2 regions of the Herbaspirillum hiltneri N3 genome follow, and region 2 is predicted to be linked to the other one. Evidence: riboswitches for the same ligand, from Rfam matches in the RefSeq annotation. Region 2 holds a riboswitch; the other holds the start of a gene.
What was found. A riboswitch is a leader RNA that binds a small molecule or an ion and turns the genes downstream of it on or off. The one in region 2 is predicted to bind cobalamin.
Positions count from the first base shown of each region.

Region 1: another riboswitch for cobalamin. It lies ahead of F506_RS13850 (CbtB domain-containing protein); the one in region 2 lies ahead of F506_RS15040 (TonB-dependent receptor family protein).

Region 1 is NZ_CP011409.1:3,059,614-3,063,021, forward strand. It holds gene F506_RS13835 (cobaltochelatase subunit CobN) at 1-44, opposite strand, end outside; gene F506_RS13840 ((2Fe-2S) ferredoxin domain-containing protein) at 37-375, opposite strand; gene F506_RS13845 (CbtA family protein) at 451-1,197, opposite strand; gene F506_RS13850 (CbtB domain-containing protein) at 1,216-1,425, opposite strand; cobalamin riboswitch at 1,587-1,891, opposite strand; gene F506_RS13855 (hypothetical protein) at 2,023-2,457, opposite strand; gene F506_RS13860 (methyl-accepting chemotaxis protein) at 2,943-3,408, opposite strand, start outside.
Region 2 is NZ_CP011409.1:3,295,123-3,298,530, forward strand. It holds gene F506_RS15040 (TonB-dependent receptor family protein) at 1-1,714, opposite strand, end outside; cobalamin riboswitch at 1,777-2,037, opposite strand; gene F506_RS15045 (protein phosphatase CheZ) at 2,451-3,179, shown strand; gene F506_RS15050 (chemotaxis protein CheA) at 3,179-3,408, shown strand, end outside.

The DNA of each region.
Region 1 (3,408 bases), 240 kb from region 2:
GGCGCGCATACCGGCGCCGCGGCTTGCGTGGCGCGCTCAGACATGTTCGAGTTCCTCGGGGTTGACGTCGCCGCTACCCAGGCGATGGAAGATCAGGTCGGTGACTTCCTGCCCGCCTTCGAGATGCTCGACCACCACGCGTTCGATGGCGGCGGCATCCTCGCAGCGATACCAGACGCCTTCGGGATACACCACCACGACCGGCGCCTGCGCCTTGCAGGCCACCATGCAGTGGGTGCGCGTGCGCTTGACGCGCAATTCGGGACGCGCATCGATCTGCTCGCCCAGCACGGCGAACATGGCTTCGGCCAGCACGCCGTCTTCGGTGCAGCGCGGACCTGTGCACATCAGGACATGGCGGTGGTGGGTTCTCATGGACTTTCTTTAATGGCTAAAATGCCGATCCGGCCATCGCTGGCCGGATCGGCATCCGAGATGACAAGCCGAACTTCAGGCGAATTTTTTGTAGAAATATCCGGTCAGCCCGCCCAGCGCCAGCCAGAACACGCCGTTGGCCAAGGCTGTCGCGTGGATGAACGCCTGCGCCAGTTCCTCCGGCGCTGCTCCCCCCGGCGCCGCAGGATGCGGAGCGCCGACCAGATGCGGCACGACCAGCAGCACCAGCCCCAGCAGCTTGAGCGCCCAATGACGCGCATACACGCCCAGGCCGAGGCCACCGGCAGTCAATCCGGCCGTCATGATCCACCACAGCTGGCGCGCATGCAGCGGCGCGGCCACGGTGCCAGGCACTTCCGGCGGCAGGCCCAGCGACGGCGCGACGAAGAACACCAGATAACCGGCCACGCCCCACAGCAACCCGGAACGCCAGCTCACTTTCCTGCCGCTGACGACGATGGCGGCTGCGAGGAACAAGCCGAAGCCGATCGCCATGCTGACGTTGGCCAGCACGGTGTAGGCGGTGCGCTCGAAGCCGTTGGCGGGCTCCCATTCGTCGCCGTGTTCGTGTTCGTGCTCATGTTCGTGCTCGTGGGCTTCCGCGGCGGCAGGTGCGCCGGCCGCTGCGGCGGCGTGCGCCTGCTCATGCGCCTTGGCGGCAGCGGCTTCTTCGTAGACTTCCGCCTGCAAAATGATGCGGGAAACCTGCAACTGCTGCACGGCAGTCAGCAACAGGCCCGCCAACGCGCCGGCCAACAGGACGACGGAGGCAATCCGTCGCAATACTGCGAAATTGATCATCGGGGTTCCGCCTGCTTTTTAGTGGCAAGGAAAGCCGGCCGAATGGCGGCCGTCATGCGCGGCGTTGTGCAGCTCGACGGCGGAGGCGAAGCCGGCGGCATAAATCAGTGCGGCGCCAAACACGAATGCAGTCAGGCCGGGCAGGATGCGATCGCGCCAGAGTCGCGAACCGGAAGAGGAGTCGAGTGTGTCGGTGTCGTTGGCGGATGCGCCGGTGATGATTGCCATGTGTCTTCCTTCGGATGGGCCTGAGCCGGATTGAAACCAACCGCCTGCGGCGCAAAGGCGGCACGGCGGAACCGTTACGAAGGAAAATCAGGAAACCACGCGGGGTGCAAGGAAACAGCATTCCGGGAAGCAGTCCGTCGATCGCCCTCCGCGATACAAAACAAGTCGTTATGTCCTGGGCCGGTCTCCGGGCTTGCGAATGATCCACGGCGAGCAATAATCTCGCCGGAATCGGAATCTGCGCCTTCCCATGCAGTGGTGACAACACCGGTGCACAGTGGCTGGATGCAGATTCGCTGATTCGCTTACCGTTGCGGGGGCAGCGTTGGATTTGCCTGCCGGTCCAAAATCGCATCGAAATCGCCACATAGACGAAATTCGCTGAAATTGACCGACAAACGCACCGACTTCCCGATTAAATCCGGTGAATGACCATCCACCGGATACCCAAGGCAATGCTACCCGCGCAGTATAGGTGCCGCGCACGATTCTGGCAACCCGGGAGCGGCTTGCAGAAACGCTTGCGGGCCGGTTTCCAAGATGGAAAACCGGCCCGCTGCGGACTTCAGGAGAAGTCTGGATTACTGCGTGATTCTGTTATTGACTGGGAGCCCTGCCCACCTTTTTGGGCGGTTCGGGCGTCAGGTTGATGGGATCGCTGGCGGGAAAGGTATCTTCCAGAGCATCGTCCAGGTCCTTGTCGCGCTTGATCTTCTTCGACTCCTTGACGCTGTCGGTCTGCTTCCCGAGCTCGCGCTCGTCAGCGGCGACGATGTCTTCGCCGCTGTCATCGTCGCTGGCGACCTGCCCGACCGACTCCGGCAGTTCCGGAGCGCGGTCGCGCGTGCCGCGCTCAACCGAGGCGCGTTCGCCGGTGCCGTGCGAATCGCTGTCTGCTTCGGTGGCGACGTTCATCATGTCGCTGCCGCTGTCCGAGCTGTCGCCCGGCCCAAGCGCGTGATTGTCGTGACCTTTGCTCAATTGTCGATCCGAGGTCGGCAGGACGTCCGGATCCAGGGTGCTGGTTGCCATGATGTGGTACTCCTCTGGTAGATCATTACTGAACATGAGTGAACGTTACTAAATTGCATGACTCCGCCTGCGCCCTGCCATCCTGACCGGCGTCTCCGGCGGCTCGGGAATGGCGGGCTCGGGCGGATTGAGCGGAGGATCTTCCACCGGGTTGTATTCGTCCGGCGGGATGTCTTTGGGCGGCGGCGGGGTGGGAGGCGTCTCTTGCGGTGTATGCATACGCGCGCCTCCTCACTGCGGGTTCTGGTGAGGAATCGGATCCTGCGGCGGGTTCGGATCCAGCGGCGGCACTTCTACCGGCGGGATGTCTTGTGGCTTGTGCATGGAATGTCCTTTCTGCTGCAATTGAAGCCCGGATTCGAGCTCACAACGACGCCGGCCGGCGGCGAAAATAACGACGCCGACCGTTCACGTCACAGCGACAGGCTACCCGCTGACGCGGGCGCTGCGTATAGGACAAACACTTTTTCGGGCTTCCGCAACTCTTACGCGGGCGCCGCCTCGATCAGCGATGGATGGCGTTGAGCCAATTGCAGGGCCGGCTCCGGCGGGATCTCCAGTAATTGCAACTCGCCAACTTCCGCGTCGGAACCGACCCGAAACGCGCTGACGGCATCCCACAGCTTGCGCGCCTGTTCCTGCATGTCGGCGGTGGCGACAGCCGCTTCCGCCACCAGGGTGGCGTTGGTGCGGGTGACGGCATCGATGCCGGCAATTGACTGGTTGAGATCGGCGATGCCCCTATGCTGGGCGTCGCTGGCGGCGGCGATTTCATCCATGATGCCGACCACGTGCTCAACCGAATCGACGATGTCGCGCATGGTGCGCCCTGCATCGTCAACCTGGCGGCTGCCGGCATCAATACGCTCGACCGAATCGCCGATCAGCAATTTGATTTCCTTGGCGGCCGCTGCGCTGCGCATGGCCAGCTGGCGCACTTCGGTTGCCACC
Region 2 (3,408 bases):
GCGCGTCGGCCCACAGCACGCCGAGGTTGACGGTCTGATTTCCGGACTGCCAGTTCAGGCGAGCGGAGGCCGTATTCTTCGGCACCAGCACCATTTCCTTGCCGGCGTTCGGACCGCCCGTGAAGGTCGCGGCGATATGCTGGAAATTCCCCTTGAGGCTGAAGTCGGCGTTCAGGCGCGCGGCGGCCTCCAGTTCGACGCCCTGCCGTTTGGTCGGATCGAGATTGACGTTGGCGCCGAACGCGCCGACGGTGGGATCGTAGAACAACTCATCCTTGATGCGATGGCGGAACCACCTCAGCGTGGCGTTGTTGTCGGCGCCGCCCCAGGTCGCGCCGAACTCGAGGTCATGCGAGGTCTGCGGCTTGAGGATCTGCCCGGCCGCCAGCACGATGCTACGGTTTTCGTCAGCAGTCGGCAGCCGATAGCTTTGGCCGGTTTTGCCGAACAGGCGCAGCGACGGGATCACGGCATGGCTCGCCTGCACATCCCAGGCGTTGACGCCCTGCGCCTTGTCGTAGGCGTTGGCGGTGCTGCGCTTGTCGATCGTTTCATGACGCACGCCCACCGCGATACGGGTATTACGAGCGATCTGCAGTTCATCGCGCACGTATGCCGCGCGCGCAGTCTGTGCGGCATCGCCGCTGCCGTCGACGTTGCCGATCTGCCATTCGGAAAAATCGACGCCGGCCACCAGCTCGTTCTTCAACGCGCCGACTTCAGCGATGTGGCGCAGGCGCGGAGAAAATTGCGTAGTGCGGCTATGTACTTCGCTGACCGCGCCGCCGCCATAGCTGGCGCGGGAAATCTTTTCGCGATGCGACAACTCCGCCGCCGCTTCCAGCGCGCCGAACCGTCGCTCGAAGAAGGCGGTGATGCGGTCGCTGTCATAGGCGCCGTAGTCCTTCGGGCTGCTGGTCTGGCGCGGATTGGCCAGGAATTGCGCCATGCTCAGCGAACCGGCCAGGCCATAGTCGGCGCGCGCCAGATCCACGCGCAGGCCGAAGCGGCCTTCGTTGGAAAACCATTGCGCCGTACCGCTGAAATTCTCCTGATTGGAAGCATTGTTGTCGCGATAATTGTCCGCATGCTGCTTGCTGTACGCAGCGTTCAATGCGAAACCGTCCCAGCCCTTGGCGACGCTGGCGCGACCGCTGCGCAAACCATAGCTGCCGGCTTCGCCGACCACGCTGCCGTGGATCGCATCCGCAGCCGGGCGCTTGGTGATGATCTGAATCGTGCCGCCGGTGGCGCCGTCGCCGTACAGGACGCTGCTGCCGCCACGCACGATCTCGATGCGCTCGACCGAATCGATCGGCACCGACGACAGCAAGGCGGTCGACAATTCGTTTTCCGACAGGCGCACGCCGTCGATCAGGATCACCATGTTCTGGTCGCCGTTGCTGCCGAAGCCGCGCATGTCGAGCGCGAAGTCCCCCGGCCCCGCCAGGCTCTGGCGGCCATACACCCCACCCAGTTTGCGAATCGCTTCGTTGACGTTGTCGATGCCGGCATTGCGGATATCCTCGGCGCCGATCACGGTCGCGCCCACGGGCGGAAACGCCGGGTCGTTCGGAAAGCGCGAGGCCGTGACGAGCAGCGCAGCGAGGTTCTGGTCATCGGCGGCCTGCGCCACGGAGCAGGCAAGCGAATTCGCGAGCGAGAATGCCGCGCAGGCGATTGCGGCGCGGCGGGTTGGAACTGTGAATGTCATGATGTCGTAGTAGCAATGATCTCCGGCCTGCCTCCCCGCAAGCCGGATTGAAATGGAAGGCCGGGCCTTCCCCTGTCATGGCCGGTATCCGGGCTGCAAGCCTGGCCCGCCGCGCCTTCCCGTGCCGTACCGCAAACAAGATATGCGGCGATCACAGTGGCGAAGTCGGCAGGTTGCCGTTCCCGATAAGGAACGGCGCTTGCTTACCGTTGCGGGGGCAGCGCACGTTGGCGGCGATCCGGTTTCCCAGGCCACCGCGCCGTGCTTCCCGTTTAACTACCGGCATGAACATGCCGGCGAGCACCAAAACGGCGCAATTGTATGCGCCAATGCCACAGGCGGCAATCATCCGTGACAAACGAAGCGGGCTTGCATTATGATTGCCCGAAGATCAACAGCGTCGCCATAACGCCATTTAAATGGGGAATTTTCATCGCTTTTTAGCCGATGGAGCCGCTTGACAGGGGCTTATAATCAATTCAACAAATAGCGGAAGTCCGTCCCCGCCGGGACCGCTTCCCGGGGATCAGGCAAAAACAGGGGCAAACTCTCTACAGATTTTTTATTTGTTGCCGATATGCAATGAATATCCGGCGGCCGCTGCCGCGCATTTACAGCAACAGGAGCTTCCTATCACCGAGCCATCTCGTCGAACCATGTAATTCAGTTGTGACAGATTACCTGCCTTGCGGCGGAAGCAAATAACGCATCAAATTTGTATGGAGATACCAAGATCATGAGTGACGACGTTGATTTAGAGGCACTATTCGATGAGATTTCGGCGCAAACTCTGCCGGCTTCGGTCGCGGCAGCCGCGCCGGCGGCCGCCGCCGAGGACCCAGCAGCTCCGCCCGAAGACCAGTCCGACAAGCCCATGTACGAACGTTTGGGCGGCATCGTTCGCCTGTTGCACGATTCCATGCGCGAACTCGGCTACGACCGTTCGCTGTCGGACGTCGCTTCGCAGATCGGCGATGCCCAGGGTCGCCTGGAGCACGTTGCCACGCTGACCGAACAAGCCGCCAACAAGGTGCTCAATTCGATCGACGCCGGCATGCCAGCCCAGGACGCCCTCGCCAGCAAGGCCAAAGACATCGATGACCGCTGGGCGCGCCTGTTCGCCGGCCAGATGACCATCGACGAATTCAAGAATCTGGCCAACGATTCCAAGAAATTCTCTTCCGCCGTCATCGAAGCCACCGAGGTCGAAAAGGCCCGCATGCTCGAAATCATGATGGCGCAGGACTTCCAGGACATCACCGGCCAGCTGATCAAGAAGATCGTCGGCATCACCGCCATCGCGGAACGTGAACTCGCGCAGCTGCTGCGCGACAACGCGCCGCCGGAAGTCAAGGCGGCGATCCAGGCCGACAAGCCGGTTGAGTTGTTGAACGGACCTTCTGCCCCGGGCTCGGCCATGGCGCAGAATGATGTGGATGACTTACTCGCTAATCTGGGGTTCTAATGGATGATGAAATGCTCAAGGATTTTGTCGTCGAGGCCTTGGACCTCGCGACTAGCGTTGAAGAGCATCTGCTGACTCTTGAACGACATCCTGACGACCTGGAAATTCTGAACGCGGTTTTCCGCGCCTTCCACACCATTAAGGGTGGTGCGGGTTTCGTCAATTTGCCGGCCATGGTATCGGCCTGCCACCTGACTGAAAACCTGTTCGACGCGCTGCGCACCGGCAA